One region of the Cognaticolwellia beringensis genome, then DNA from elsewhere that is predicted to be linked to it. Evidence: riboswitches for the same ligand, from Rfam matches in the RefSeq annotation. Region 1 holds a riboswitch; the other holds the start of a gene.
The links. A riboswitch is a leader RNA that binds a small molecule or an ion and turns the genes downstream of it on or off. The one in region 1 is predicted to bind cobalamin.
Positions count from the first base shown of each region.

Region 2: another riboswitch for cobalamin. It lies ahead of B5D82_RS14510 (ABC transporter ATP-binding protein); the one in region 1 lies ahead of B5D82_RS14055 (hypothetical protein).

Region 1 is NZ_CP020465.1:3,333,456-3,341,395, reverse strand. Features, by position in the region: gene B5D82_RS14085 (ion transporter) at 1-328, shown strand, start outside; gene B5D82_RS14080 (hypothetical protein) at 501-851, opposite strand; gene B5D82_RS14075 (hypothetical protein) at 989-1,270, opposite strand; gene B5D82_RS14070 (hypothetical protein) at 1,414-1,593, opposite strand; gene cobO (cob(I)yrinic acid a,c-diamide adenosyltransferase) at 1,772-2,419, opposite strand; gene B5D82_RS14060 (cobyrinic acid a,c-diamide synthase CobB) at 2,456-3,892, opposite strand; gene B5D82_RS14055 (hypothetical protein) at 3,938-4,549, opposite strand; cobalamin riboswitch at 4,766-5,013, opposite strand; gene B5D82_RS14050 (histidine phosphatase family protein) at 5,188-5,769, shown strand; gene B5D82_RS14045 (cobalamin biosynthesis protein CobD/CbiB) at 5,816-6,829, shown strand; gene cobD (threonine-phosphate decarboxylase CobD) at 6,868-7,902, shown strand.
Region 2 is NZ_CP020465.1:3,441,278-3,449,217, reverse strand. Features, by position in the region: gene lolE (lipoprotein-releasing ABC transporter permease subunit LolE) at 1-991, opposite strand, end outside; gene lolD (lipoprotein-releasing ABC transporter ATP-binding protein LolD) at 992-1,798, opposite strand; gene B5D82_RS14525 (lipoprotein-releasing ABC transporter permease subunit) at 1,791-3,011, opposite strand; gene B5D82_RS14515 (M13 family metallopeptidase) at 3,416-5,482, shown strand; cobalamin riboswitch at 5,638-5,767, shown strand; gene B5D82_RS14510 (ABC transporter ATP-binding protein) at 5,983-6,825, shown strand; gene B5D82_RS14505 (FecCD family ABC transporter permease) at 6,822-7,829, shown strand; gene cobO (cob(I)yrinic acid a,c-diamide adenosyltransferase) at 7,835-7,940, shown strand, end outside.

The sequences.
Region 1 (7,940 bases):
TATGTTTAACACCATAAATCCAAAATTATGGGGCGACATAGCCATTTCAATGCTTACTCTATTTAGGGTAATGACATTCGAAGATTGGACCGACATTCAGTACGAAACCATGGAAGTTTATCCCTATAGCTGGATTTATTACATGACCTTCATCTTCTTTACCGCATTCGCATTTTTAAATATGGTTATTGGCATTGTGGTCAATGTAATGGAAGAAGAACACTCGAAAGAGAAAAATAAAGGTCAGCCAACTTTAGGTGAATTAAAGCAAGAAATAACCGAGTTAAAGTCACTGATTTTAAAACTCGATGAAAAAAAGAATCTTTAATTATTTAACAAAAGATAATTAAAAATATAAGTTTACGTTAAATAATTACAAACATTAAAAGCGAGTACTCATTATTGAAGTACTCGCTTTTTTATATCCACCTCAGCACAAGCTTAATTAAACGGTAAAATTACATGTTCAACTTCACGCTATGCGCTTTGTTATCATGATTTCAAATAGCTTTATTTTTAATAAAGGCGACTTCCGCCGCTACTGTCCAGCAGCTGATAATTAAACATAAGTCGCCTAATACAACAAAGTTCTCTACCTCCATATCTATAATGATAAACATGATGGCTAACGAAGGAATAAAACCTGCTATAAACGAGCTTTTGAAAAACCAATTATGCCCATAATAGGCGTATACGGCTCCAATCAAACCACCAACGACAGCAAGCAGAAAATAAGAGAGAAAACTTAATATTGATAAAGTGCCATTCTCATTAAAATACGCTAATAAAAAAAACAATATTGGAAATGTTAAAGCCGTCGTTGTTACCTTAATAATATTTTCGCGATCCATTGAACCATCCTTGTCGTTGTTTCGTCCGTTCAAGCGAACATGTTGTTGAGTTAGCGATTAAAATAGCTAACTCAAATAAAAAACCTCCAACTACTAATATTCTGTTTTCATGCCTCAGTTACATTTATAAAGACTTATCAATACTTATCAATACTTAACGACTTTATCGAAGCTAAAGAAACTGAGTATGTTACAAAGAACAGAATAAATCCAAGCATCAATAAAGTAAAACTAATGTAAGGGTCTGAAAAATCGTGAACAAAGATTAAACCAGCGCCTAACGACGCATTAATGGCAGAAAAATGGCCTTTGTTAAACATCGTTCTTAATTTACGTTTTAATGGTTTTATCAAATCGATAAGTATTGGAATAACTATTAATAAAAAAATAAACAAGTCTAATTTATTGCTGATACCCACAGTAACTCCTCAGTAAATGAAAATGTAAATGCCCCAATCTGAGACAATGAAATAGCAGACTAAAAAAAGGTAAAGAAGGAGAAAAACCTACGGACATTAGCCCTACCTTAAAACCTAACTAGCACTCCAAATAAATGGAGGATTTATGTACCAGACATTTTAATTAAAAACATAACCAAACCACCAAATAAAATAGCTCCAACAATTACCATAACAGTCAGTATTTTAGATTGAGTCATAGACTTTAAAAGTGCAAATTGAGTTAATGTTCCAGTAGCCAATAAAGCACTAGTTTTGAGATTGTCTTTGGTTTTATCATCCATAATTGAGATTACTCCTTATTTTATTTGCCTGTTAGCCAAACTATAGGGGAAGTTCATCTGGCTATAATGCGCGTGGTACAAGGAGCAGCCAACTTATGTAATTGTTCCACTTTAGCATTTTGTTATACGGTTATTGACCCATTATTTTAATGGGTTTGGTATTATTGAGTTCTTTAACTTACCAATCTAAGCCTTTTTGCGCCATTATGCCTGCGTTAAACGCATGTTTTATGGGCTGTACTTCCGAAACAGTATCAGCTAGCTCTAGTAATCTGCGATGACACGCTCGACCCGTAATTAAAACATGTTGCATTTTAGGGCGGTTATTCACTGCTTCAATAATCTCATCTAGTTCAATGTAGCCATATTTAACCATGTAAGTCATTTCATCGAGTAAAACAATATCAAGGCTTTCATCACTCAACATTTCTTTACTTTTTTGCCATGCCACTTTAGCTGCCGCTATATCAGTTTCTGTACTTTGGGTTTCCCAAGTAAAACCAGTCCCCATGACATGATGCTGAACAGAGAATTGCTTTAAAATATTCATTTCTCCGCATTCCCACTTTGTGCCTTTGATAAATTGCACAACACCGGCCTTTTGACCGTGGCCAATAGCGCGCAGTACGGTACCAAAGCCAGAAGTACTTTTACCTTTACCATTTCCCGTTATAACAACAAAAACACCGCGTTCTTCAGTTGCTTGAGCTACTCGTTTATCTACATTGGCTTTAATTTTTTTTTGTCGTTCTATGTGTTTTTGCTCTTTTGTTTTGGCTACTTCCACTTGCGATTGAGCCGCAGGATCTTTATTAATATCATTCATAAATACACTCATTATTATTTATAGCTTTGCAAGCCTCTACAAACAGCGCGCTTTATTAAAAATACGCAAGGTTAAGCCTGGATTGCTTGGAAAATACCAATGCATATATGATGCAATAATATTGTTATGTTGGTAAACAAACTCGCCTGCGCGTTCACTCGGGTGGTGCGTAGTTTGGCCAATGGGCTCTAAATCAATTTGCGCAGAGGAATAATGGAAACTGTGTCCTCGCATTATATTATTTACAGCATTACTATCAAGGTCTTGATTACTCAATGGTAAATCAACCCACTGTGATCCTATAGCGGCGAGTTTTTTCTGCATTATGGCTTTGCCCGGCATAAGCCCAAGCATTGAAAATAAATTGCCTGAAAAATCGATTAATTGGTCAAGTAAATACAACATACCACCACATTCAGCAATAATGGGCTTGTTGCTGTCTGCAAATTTTTTTACATCACTTATAAAACTGACATTATTCATTAACTGCTCAGCATATAATTCGGGATAGCCACCGGGAATATATAAAATATCACCTTCAGGTAAGTGTTCATCAATCAATGCTGAACAATACACGAGTTCGGCACCTGCTTGCTGTAAAAAAGCAATATTAGCAGCATAAATAAAACTAAAGGCATTGTCTCTAATGATAATAATGCGCGTGCCGACTAATGCACGATGAATAAAGTCTGTTTGGCTATCGTTGTCAGAGGCAAAAAACTCAATTTCTTTTGGTAAATCAATCAACCCTGTATTAGCAATATGACTCGCCGCTTGATCTAATTGAGCGTCTATATCGGCTAGCTCTTGCGCTTGTACTAAACCTAAATGACGCTCGGGTAAGGTGATGGCGCTATCTTTGGGCATACGACCATAAAATGTAAACTCTTGGGGTAAGCTATCACTTAACAATTCAGCATGACGATCGCTATTAACACGATTAGCAATTACGCCAGAAAACGGTAAGTTTTCTCGATATTTAGCGAGGCCAAAAGTGACTGCTGCAAAGGTTTGTGCCATCGCTTTAGCATCAATAACGCCGAGTACTGGAATATTAAAATATTCCGCCAAGTCGGCACTACTGGGCGTGCCATCAAATAAGCCCATAACACCTTCAATTAAAATGAGATCTGACTCGATGGCTGCCCGATAAAGTAAATCCTGACAAGCTTGTTCACCGACCAACCATAAGTCTAATTGATAAACTAATTCGCCACTGGCTTTACGCAAAATCATCGGATCAATAAAGTCGGGGCCCACTTTAAATACCGCGACCTTACGGCCTTTATTACGATGAAAACGTGCAATTGCTGCGGTAACTGTAGTTTTACCTGAGCCTGAATGCGGTGCGGCAATAATTAATGCCGAACACATCACCCCTTTACCTTGTATCTGCTTGGACTTGTCTTGAAATAATGGCGCTTGAGTCGCTTTACTTTTAGCTGCTGACGATTGCTTATTCACTGTAGCCATTAAAAACTCCTGTTATAAAAATTAGTGCGTAATGAACAACTAAAACTAATGACCATTGTTGATACGAAGGTTATCTTTTATCGCTTTATTAACGAAAAAATGACTCAACGTAAAATCAATAACAATAGCCGAAATAACATAGAAAACAGGATTATAAATAGATTTTAAGTAATATTTATCGACACGAGAGGTATATTCGGCCCATGACAAGTCAGGAAAGTTACCTGAAAATGCGTAATAGCTGCCATTTGATATGAAAAAGGCAATAGAGCTAGCGACAAACAAGGCTGCTGCTATTTTAACAACATTGGTTTGCCAAATATTTTTCTCCCAGTTAGGTCGAGTAAAGTAACCGGCAGTAAACATAGCCGCGTAACTTAATACTAGCGCAGGGTATGAGGTGGTAATGCAGTCGCCAAACTGTCCGCGATAATAGGATGAGCCAAGATCTACCGTTAGCGTCAGAATATAAAAAAACCAAAAAGCTTTAATATTTCGTAAATACATACCGGCTAAGAAGAAAATAGCAATTGATGCGCTTGGTAAGTGATTAAAACTGGCGAAGTGATGGGTGCGTGTTGCGAGCATAAGCAAAGTAAGTACTGCCAATACAGCAATGAGCAAACTCATAGGTAATTTTTGGTTAACTGATTTCATAACGATTCCGTTGTCTAAAACATATCTAATGTTAACGGTGTAGGAAATCAAAGTTGGTAAACGGTGTAGCTGGCATTTTTAATTATTAACGTGTTGAAAATACAGTAATAAAATAATGCGTTGGTAACAAAATCCAGACCGTTTACTGTTCTCTGAATCACCGCCCACCGCAGTTGTCGAGTAATATCTCATGTGTGCAATTACGTCTTAATTTGCATAAAAAGATATGATCAGGCCGGTCTCCGGACTCCTGATCAGCGCATTTGCAACACCTTCCCATACCTTCACTTTCGAACTAAGTTCAATCATGACTCATACAGTGGTTTTGTTGCTGCTCACAGTTACCGTTGCGGGGGCAGTACAGGTATTTCACCAGTTTCACGTTTCATCTTCGTTTGTGTAATTTTACTCATTGTAGTTATCAATAAAATAAAACTGAAGACACCTAAATCAGCGCTGATATTACGCCATGTCTAGTGGTTATTCAACAACTAACAAGCTTTGTCAGTGACAAATTAGACTTTGAAAATACAATCACCATTTGACGCAATATTTGCATTGAATCGCGTGGATGATTTGGTTATTCTCCTCGTCCAATGAATTCAATTCAACCGCTACCAAGCTCTAGAAGCTAATAAATGACAACAAACTTATATTTAGCTCGACATGGCGAAACGCAATGGAATAAAGTCCAACGCTTTCAAGGACAATTAGATAGCGAATTAACCGAAACAGGTAAACAGCAATCAAAAGCACTGGCGATGCATCTTGCGGATCAAGAGATAAACTTAATTGTGTCTTCTTCATTAGGTCGAGCCGTTTCTAGCGCTAAATTATGCCAACAGCAATTAAATGCCCCATTGTGCATATCAGACAAACTGATTGAACGAGATTTAGGCCATTGGCAAGGACAGTATGTTGATGATATTAAGAGCGATAAAAGCTATCACGAAATATTACATCAATTTACGGCGCTTCCCCCGGAAGATGGCGAAAGTGCCGTAAACTGTGCAAGCCGAATTTATCAAGCATTAGAAACCTTGGCTAAAAACAATATCAATAAAAATTTATTAGTTATTTTTCATGGTGAAGCTTTACGCTGCTTTTTAGCAAAATTAGGCCACAGTGCAACGGGAAATGCTTATCAGCTATTCAAAAATGGCTGTTTGTTTCCATTAAGCTACCAGCATGACAACCAACGTTTTCAGTTATTAGGTTAAGTGATTCATCACCCTGTAAATTTCGCATATTATAAGTTGCTAAGTTATGGCCATATCCATCGACAATGTAATTGACCTCGCCCTTTTATGGTTGCCCAACTTTGCCGTCTTTTGCACGCTATTATTGGCGTTAATACTTGATAAAGTGTTTGGTGAAGCAAAGTACTTCCACTATTTAGTCGGCTTTGGATGGCTGGCAAATAAGCTAGCAGAGCAATTAAATCCTGAACATTCAACTCAAGGTGCTATACAAGCTAAATTACTAGGCACCCTTGCGTGGTGTTTACTTGTGTTACCTTTGCCTATTAGCTATTTTTATTTCTGTAATAATTTAATTTGGTATTGGCAAATTTTACTTGATGCTTACGTGCTTTACTTATGTATTGGTCTTAAGAGCTTGTATCAGCATGCGATGCAAATATATCGGCCATTAAAATCTGGCGACCTTAGCAGCGCACGTCATTTTACGGGTTATATTGTCAGTCGAGAAACCGCAGCACTTACCGAGCAAGAAATGTCCAGAGCAACCGTAGAGTCAATGCTAGAAAATGGCCACGACGCGGTTATCGCTTCCCTTATTTATTATTTAATTGGCGGTGCCCCGCTGGTTATTTTACACCGATTTGCCAATACCTTAGATGCAATGTGGGGTTATAAAAACACACGCTATCAACATTTTGGTTATGCCAGTGCTAAGTTTGATGACTTGTTGGGCTTTATTTCTGGTAAATGTTGTACCCTGCTTTATGCTATACAAGGTTTAGCACGAGGACGATTTATTCCTGCAATGGTTAACGCCTTTCAACAAGGTAATAAATACAAAAGTCATAATGGTGGCTGGGTTATGGCTGCTGGTGCAACGGTTTTAAATAGAAAATTGGGCGGAAGTGCGCTCTACCACGGTAAAGTCATTCAATCTGTCACTCTGGGTTCAGGAAAAAATATTAGTACCGATGACATTACTAGCAGTTTACAGTTGGTGAGCCGCGCCAGTTTGTTATTATTGGCGGGTGTATTGGTTTTTCAACTGGCAAGTGGTTTTGGCAACGTTTTATTATAATTTTTTGAATGATTTGATGATTTAAGCACAGGAATGATATGGCATTAATGCATGGAGGCCAACTGCAACAAGTGGCTGAACACTATAAAATACCCATGGCTGATTGGCTCGACCTATCAACCGGTATTGCACCTACGTGTTACTCAATCCCCAACATTCCACTGAATGTATGGCAGCAGTTGCCACAACAAAACCCAACACTCATTGCAGCGGCAAAACAGTATTATCAATGTTCACAACTGGTGATCACCAACGGCAGCCAAGCTATTATAAAAGCCCTACCTGGCGTTTATCGACAAAAAAATGCCAGCTCAGAAGATGTTTATTTACCCGAGCGTGGTTATAAAGAGCATGCACATGCTTGGAAAATGGCAGGATATAATTTGCATTTTTACCGCAATGCATTGCCAGAAATAACCGCGTTGTCCGCAGGTTGTGTTGTTGTTATTATTAATCCTAATAACCCCACAGGCCAGTACTTCAACGTTAATATCATCAAACAATACCATCAACAATTAAAGCAACTTAACGGTTTATTAGTGCTTGATGAAGCCTTTGTCGATGTTATGCCCGCTGAGCAGTCTTATTGTCAACAGGTGAATGACAGTCACTGTTTAGTGCTGCGTTCTTTTGGGAAGTTTTTTGGTTTAGCCGGTATTCGTATTGGTTTTCTAGTCGCAAACAATGCTTGGTGTAAAACCTTCGAAGCGTTATTAGGGCCATGGCAAGTCAATGGACCCGCACAAACCGTTGCCGAGCAAGCATTATGTGATACCCACTGGCAAGAAAAACAAAAACAGACCTTAAAGCAATTAAGCACCGCGCAGGAAAATAAACTTTTACAGGTATTTCCCAACACATTAATTTTGGCTATTAAAGGCTGTGATCTATTTCTAACCGTAGAATTTAGACAAAGCGATAGCGCAAAAAAACTTTATCATTTGTTATGCCAACAAGGTGTTTATTGTCGCCTTGCCGATGAACAAGACACTCTGAGATTTGGCATAACAACAGCAGACACGCTTGAGCGTTTAGCCATTGCCTGTGCTAAGGCTTGCAAGCAACTGAGCTAATCATATCTTTCAGTAATCAGTAATCAGTAATCAAATTT
Region 2 (7,940 bases), 110 kb from region 1:
AACCTTGAAACATAAAACTGGTCATAATCGTGCTTGATTTAGCGCCCATGGTTTTTAATATCGCAATATCTGATTTTTTCTCATTTACGGCCATAATCAAGGTCGACACTATGTTAAAACTCGCCACGGCAATCACTAGCACCAAAACAATAAACATCACTAAACGCACCAGTTGAATATCATTAAATAAGTGACCATGACTGCGCGTCCAATCCAACATATAAACATAAAAGTCAAAATTGTATGCTACGTCTCGAACAATTTGTGGCGCCGCAAAAACATCCGCGACTTTTAGACGTATACCTTGCACTTCATCTGCTTGATAACCGAGTAGTTCACTGGCTTTTGCTAAGTTAATAAATACTTGTGTGTCATCAATGGTACCGCCAAATTTAAACACACCAACAATGGTTGCCTGTTGGGTCATGGGTACTGGAAATTGTTGATTTTTTCTCGATTGTTGGTTATTCGAAACAACGGGTGGTAGTAACAACTGAACCGTATCTCCCACCTGTACCGAAAGCTTACGCGCAATACCTGCGCCAATAACAACACCATTTTCAAGCATTAAATCTTGCCAGTCACCTGCGATCATATAACGTGAGATAGCCGAAACTTGCTGTTCTAATTCTACGTCTACACCACGTATTTCAACACCTTTAAGTGCCGCAGACTTTTGCATCATACCTTGCGTTTTTATAAACGGAGCGGCGGCAATCACCTTTGGGTTTTGCTGAATTAACGCAACATTTTCCGGCCACTTATTAATAGGCTCATTAACAGCCAGCACTTCAGCATGAGGCACAATAGATAATAAGTGCGTAGCTAAAGCCCGTTCAAAACCATTCATTGCTGACAGCACAACAATTAGCACCATAACGCCAATGGCAATACCAATGGTTGAAGATGCTGATATAAATGATGAAAACCCTTTACTATGACGACTTCGAACATATCGTAAGCCAATAAAAACACTTAACGGTTTTAGCACCTAAGCTTCCCCATCGTTCGATTTACTTATGTCGTTAGCTTCTTCAAGCGGCTTTAGGTGTCCGTGGTCTAATTTTAGTTGCCGATCCATTTTTGCCGCTAACGTTAAATCATGAGTGACGATAACAAAGCTAGTATTTACCGTGCGATTTAACTCCTGTAGCAACTGATAAATTTGTTCAGCCGTATCAAAATCTAAATTACCCGTTGGTTCATCGGCTAAAACAAGCGATGGCTTAGTTACTAACGCACGAGCAATAGCAACACGCTGACGCTCACCACCGGAAAGCTCTGACGGTCGATGATGACTGCGATGGGCCAAACCAACCTGTTCAAGCATAGCTTGAGCTTGGGAAATCGCTGCTTTAGGTTTATCGCCACGAATCAACAATGGCATAGCTACATTCTCTTCTGCAGTAAACTCCATCATTAAATGATGAAACTGATAAATAAAGCCGATATGTTGGTTGCGAAATTTCGCTCGCTGTTTTTCAGTTAACTGATGAATATTGACACCATTTATAAACACTTCACCAGCACTTGGCGTATCTAACGCGCCAGCTAAATGCAAAAATGTACTTTTACCACAGCCAGAACTGCCAACAATAGCAACTAATTCCCCTGCTTTAACCGCTAAATCAAGCTTCGACAATACCTGTGTTGTAACAGGTCCTTGCTGATAAGATTTACTTAGCTGACGACACTCTAGCCCCAGTGCAAGTCCAGCTTTAACTTTGGATTCATCGCCGTCTGTGTTTATGTTGTTATTCAATTCACTGTCCATTTTATTTTTCAATTTACTATTCATTTCTTAATACCTCTGCAGGCAGAGTTTGCGCGGCACGATAAGCAGGATAAAGCGTCGCTAAAAAGCTCATTGCTAGCGCAGAGGTGACAATGACTAAAATATTTACGGGGTCAAGCGCAATAGGTAATGTTTGCCCTGCCCCTAATAAATTAACCCCGAGCAAACCAAATATAGTGTTTAAATTCAGCGTTAGTATTACCCCAAATGTTACGCCCAAAATAACGCCCAAAATACCATTAGTTAAGCCTTGGGTAATAAATATTTTAACAATGCCGCTTCGATCTAAACCTAGTGTTTGTAAAATACTAATTTCACCTTGTTTATCAATAACTACCATTACTAATGCTGAAACAATATTAAAAGCTGCAACGGCAACAATTAAGCTCAGCATTAGCCACATCATATTTTTTTCCATACTCACCGCAGCAAACAATGCCCCTTGGCTCTCTTGCCAGCTTACAAATTGAAAGTTTGGGTACTTAACTGATAACTGTGAAATGACTTGCTGAGCGTTAAACGCATCATCCAAATATAGCCTTAATTGATTAACGCCATTACCTTTGTTTCGGTGTAGTTTTGCGCCATCCTTAATTTCAATATAGACCATAGCCTCATCTACTTGAGATCCAACATTAAAAATCCCCACAATAGTAAAAGTACGATGAACTGGCACCCGGCCCATAGGGGTAAACAAGGTTTTATTGGGTAAAGTTAAGCGTACAACATCACCTAAGCTAACATTTAATTTTAGCGCTAAAGCTTGCCCTAAAACAAGGCTAAATGGCTGTGTATCTAAATGGGATAATTGACCATATTCCATGGCACTATTGATAATATTATGCTCTTCAAACTCAGGCATAATGCCATGTACTAAAACACCTTGTAGCGCTGTTTTAGACTGAATTAATGCTTCACTTTCCTGAAAAGGTGTAACTTGCGTAACGCCAGGTAAAGCGAGAATATCATGCTGTAAATCTCGCCAATTATTAATGTGGGTTTGCGGGGTAGACATTAACACATGTGGCACCAAGCCCAATACTCGCCTTTTTTGCTCGCGCTCTAAACCATCCATGACAGAAACAACCGTGATCAAAGAGGCGACACCAAGCACAATACCGATAATAGAAAAAAAGGTGATAAAAGAAACAAAACCTTTTCCATGACTGCTACGACTGTACTTTAAGCCGATGTAAACACTAACTGGCTGAAACATGAACTCTTTCTTTATTGATAATGGTAATAGTACCAAGATTATTGAGCGTAAAATCATAGCACAGCTCATAAAGATATATCTTCTGACTTTATTAACTTTTCCATATTTTACGAAAAATGTGGTAAACAATAAGCAAAAACCTGCGTATCAAAAATTACAGCCGACAGATAACCAATGCTTTAAGCCGAAACCGCCCCCCGAACAACCACGCTAATTTAGTCGATTAATCGCCCTATTAATTGCAGTGTAAATTTAAAACCACACCTTAAAGTTAATAAAGTGTTAAAAAAATTAACATTATTCTAGCAAATCGGCTTAATAGCCTTTAATATCGAGTACTTTAAATAAATGCTCTGCAACCCTCTGAGCCTCCTACATAATATAAATTAAATCGTGAGTATTGAATGAAGAAAATAATAACAAGTGCCGTTTGCACCTCTTTACTATTCATTGCAGGTTGTAATGATAACACCAGTCCAAAAGCGGCTGTTGAAGCACCAGTAATGCAAAAAACAGCATTAGCATCTGGTATTGATAAAGCCAATATGGATTTATCGGTTCGTCCTCAAGACAACTTCTATCGTTACGTTAACGGCGCATGGTTGAACAACAATGAAATACCTGGCGACAAAACCTCAATTGGTTCATTTTACGACTTACGTGATGAAGCTGATGATAGCGTCAAAGCCATTATCGAAGAATTAGCCGCAACTAAAGACTTAAAAATGGGTAGCGACGAGCAAAAAGTTGCTGACTTATTTCGTTCATTCATGGATACAGATGCACGTAACGCTGCGGGTACTGCGCCAATACAAGCTATATTTGACCGCATTAATAGCCTGAAAGATAAAAATGAACTCGCAACTTTCTTTGGTGAAAATCAAAAAATTGGTGTTGGTAGCCCGTTAGCTTTTTACATTAGTGTTGATGCGAAAGACTCTACTCGTTACGCCACACATGTATGGCAAAACGGTTTAGGTTTACCTGACCGAGATTACTACTTTAATGAAACCGAACGTTTTGCCGCACTGCGTACAGGTTACATTGCCCACATTGAAAATATGTTTAACCTAGCAGGTTTAAAAGACGGTAAAGCGGCAGCGCAAACCATTATGGCACTTGAAACAAAGCTTGCAGGTTTTCATTGGACTAAAGTTGAATCACGTGACAGCACTAAACGCTATAACAAATTTAATGTTAGCGATTTAAACACAGTAACTGATGCCTTTAACTGGACAGCTTTCCTTGAAGCACAGGGTGTTCCTGCTCAGAAAGATTTAATTGTTAACCAACCTTCATTTGTGAAAGGTTTTGGTGAAACTTTTGCTGCTACATCACTTGCTGATTGGCAGACTTACTTAACTTTCCATACCTTAAGTAATTTTGCTAGCTCACTCACCACAGCATTAGATAATGAAAATTTTGATTTCTATTCTAAGCAATTAAGTGGTCGTGAAGAACAGCGCCCAATGTGGAAGCGTGGCGTTTCGGTAGTTAATAGCAACTTAGGTGAAGTTATCGGTAAAGTGTATGTTGCCCGTCACTTTAAACCTGAAGCTAAAACACGCATGACACAGTTGGTTGAAAATTTACGCGGTGCTTACGGCGCAAGCATTGATGACCTAGAGTGGATGTCAGATTCTACTAAAAAAGCAGCACACGTAAAACTAGCAAGCTTTGATCCTAAAATAGGCTACCCAGATAAATGGGAAGATTACTCTGAACTAACCATTAAAAGTGACGACTTAGTGGGTAACAAAATACGATCTGGCATAGTGGGTCACAATAAAGAGGTCGCTAAACTAGGTGGGCCAATCGACCGTCAAGAATGGGGTATGACACCTCAAACTGTGAACGCTTATTACAATCCAACTAAAAATGAAATTGTATTTCCAGCCGCAATTTTACAACCACCATTTTTTAATTTAGCCGCAGACGACGCTGTAAACTACGGTGGAATTGGCGCGGTTATTGGTCATGAAATGGGCCATGGTTTTGATGACCAAGGCAGTAAATATGACGGTGACGGCAATATGCGTAACTGGTGGACTGAAGAAGATTTAGCTGCCTTTAAAGTACGTACTGACAACTTAGTTGCACAATACAGTAATTATGCGGTATTTGATGACTTAAACGTTAATGGTGAACTAACGTTAGGCGAAAACATTGGTGATTTATCAGGTGTGAGTATCGCGTATAAAGCTTACAAAGCATCATTAAATGGTAAAGAAGCGACCGTAATTGACGGCTTAACTGGCGATCAACGTTTCTTCATGGGCTATGCGCAAGTATGGCGTGGAAAAATGGTTGAAAAATCATTACGCAACCTTGTAGCAACTGACCCGCATTCTCCTGCTGAATTCCGTGCTTTAGGCTCATTATCTAACATGCCTGAGTTTTATCGCGCATTTGATGTGAAAGAAGGTGACGCTATGTATATAGCGCCTGAGAAGCGCGTTAAAATTTGGTAAGCTTTAAATGCTAGATTACTAGAAAACTATAAAGGAGCTTCGGCTCCTTTTTTATGCCTGTTGTATAGCCATCACTGTCATCGCTATAAGGTTTTCATTGTAAAGCCGTATACTTAACCGTAAAATCCCCCACTTAATAAACGATACCTTTAGCCAGAAACATAATTGTTCTTTATTGGCTAATTTATAGGGAACACGGTTTAATGCCGTGACTGTACCCGCAACTGTATATAGCTTTACTTTAAAGTTATAAGTCAGGACACCTAGTATCAAAAATTTTACAACGCTAATAAAGTTAACGCCGTGCGGGAATACACGTGAGTTACACTGTCAACAAGACATTTGTATCCTATTGCCGCGCCTTAATGACTTTATCTACTTTATGTTTTTAAATATTGAACATAGGCTTTAAAAAAGCTTTAGGCTGTAATGAAAATATACAACTTGCACATTATTCAAAATATTCCACACTTACTGTGCATTAAGCTAGGCAGCCTTTAATGACAAAATTACTCAGTGTTGAAGCAGTCTCATGGTCAGTTGATCAACAAGTTATTCTCAATAACATTTCATTTGACGTTTCACGCGGCGATATTATTGGCATTATAGGCCCCAATGGCGCAGGAAAAACCTCACTGCTAAAGTGCTTACTAAACCAATACAAAAACTGGCAAGGAAGCATTAAACTAAAAAATAAAGCATTAACACAATATAAACCCCATGAATTAGCACAAACATTTGCTTTAGTGGTACAAAACGCGCCACCGATATTTGATTTAAAAGTTTACGATGTTGTTCGAATGGGTTTACTGCCTTATAAAGCGCTGTTTGCTCGTGACAACGATGCTGATAAAAAAAATATTATGCTGGCATTAGCAAAAGTCGGCTTAGCCAGCAGCGAAGCTAAATATTTTAACACTCTGTCCGGCGGTGAGCAGCAACGGGTATTAATCGCTAAAGCCCTAGTACAAAAAGCAAAAATACTCGTACTTGATGAACCGACAAACCACTTAGATATTTTCTATCAACACCAAATATTACAACTGGTTAAAGCATTAAACATTACCGTAATTATGACCATACATGATCTCAATCTTGCCGCACATTACTGCAATAGATTACTTTTGTTAGATAAAGGCAACTTAGTTTGTGACAACAGTGTAGACCAAGTGCTAAAGCCTGAGTTACTAACCAACGTTTTTGGATTACCTTGTTATCGAGACGATGCAAAACATTGTGGCGTGCCAAGAGTGTATTTTTATCCAGCTTCTGATGTTTCTACTGTTATCCCTTCAGCACTTAATTCAGCTTTGTCGAATAACCGTCAAGGTGAAAGTTCATGAGTATTATCCGTACCATTAAAGGTAAAAATACTTGGGTATTTTCAGGCTTAATTATTTTCACCCTTTTCTCCATCGTTTTGTCGATTACCTATGGACCTGCAACGATTACCAGTGCTGATATATTTCAATGTGTGATTAATGAATGTGCTTCGCCGATGCACGACATGGTGATTTGGCAGATTCGGATCCCACGCGTATTAGTCGGTTTAGCCGCTGGTATGGGCTTAGCCTGTGCCGGTGCTATTCTGCAAAATGTTACTCGAAATCCTCTCGCCGACCCTTATTTATTTGGTATTATTTCTGGTGCAGGTTTAGGGGCGACTATCGCCACGTTAGTAGTGAGCGATCAACAGTCACTGACACTGCCATTGGCGGCATTTCTTGGCGCTTTATTTTCCGTGGTTATTGTTTTTGGTATTGCCACGTTATTACGGAACATGAATCACTTATTACTAACAGGTGTTGCCGTCTCGTTCATGCTAGGTTCTATCAGTCATTTTATTCTTTATCTTGGCGATCCCTTTGCAACCAACCGCGTCATTTTTTGGTTGATGGGCAGTTTAGCTCGTGTTGAAATGTTTCATTTTTATTTGATCGGTGCCATGGTGTTAATAACTTTATTGACTATTTTTGCCTTACACAGACAAATTGACGCGCTATTACTCGGCGATGAAAGCGCGGCAAGCCTGGGCGTTAACGTTGATAAATTACGCTTAATACTTTTAGCTTTATGCGCGGCAGTTACCGCCACCATCGTTGCTTATTGTGGAGGTATCGGCTTTGTTGGCTTAATGATCCCACATATTGTTAGGCAATTAGTTGGCGTCACAACTATGCCGTTAATTATCGGTTCAGCACTGGTCGGTGGCTGCTTTTTAGTCTGGGTTGATGTTGCAGCACGCAGCGCGCTAAGCAATGTCGAAATTCCTATTGGCATCATTACCTCAGCCATTGGCAGCATTTTCTTTTTAGCGATTATGTATCGCACTCGTAAAACAGGATAATTCTTATGACAACAGAAACAGATAAAACTCAAAAACACCAAGCACGCATGCAACGTATCAAAGAAAAGGTTGATGCCCGCATTGACTCAGCACAAGAAGAGCGCGGCTTAT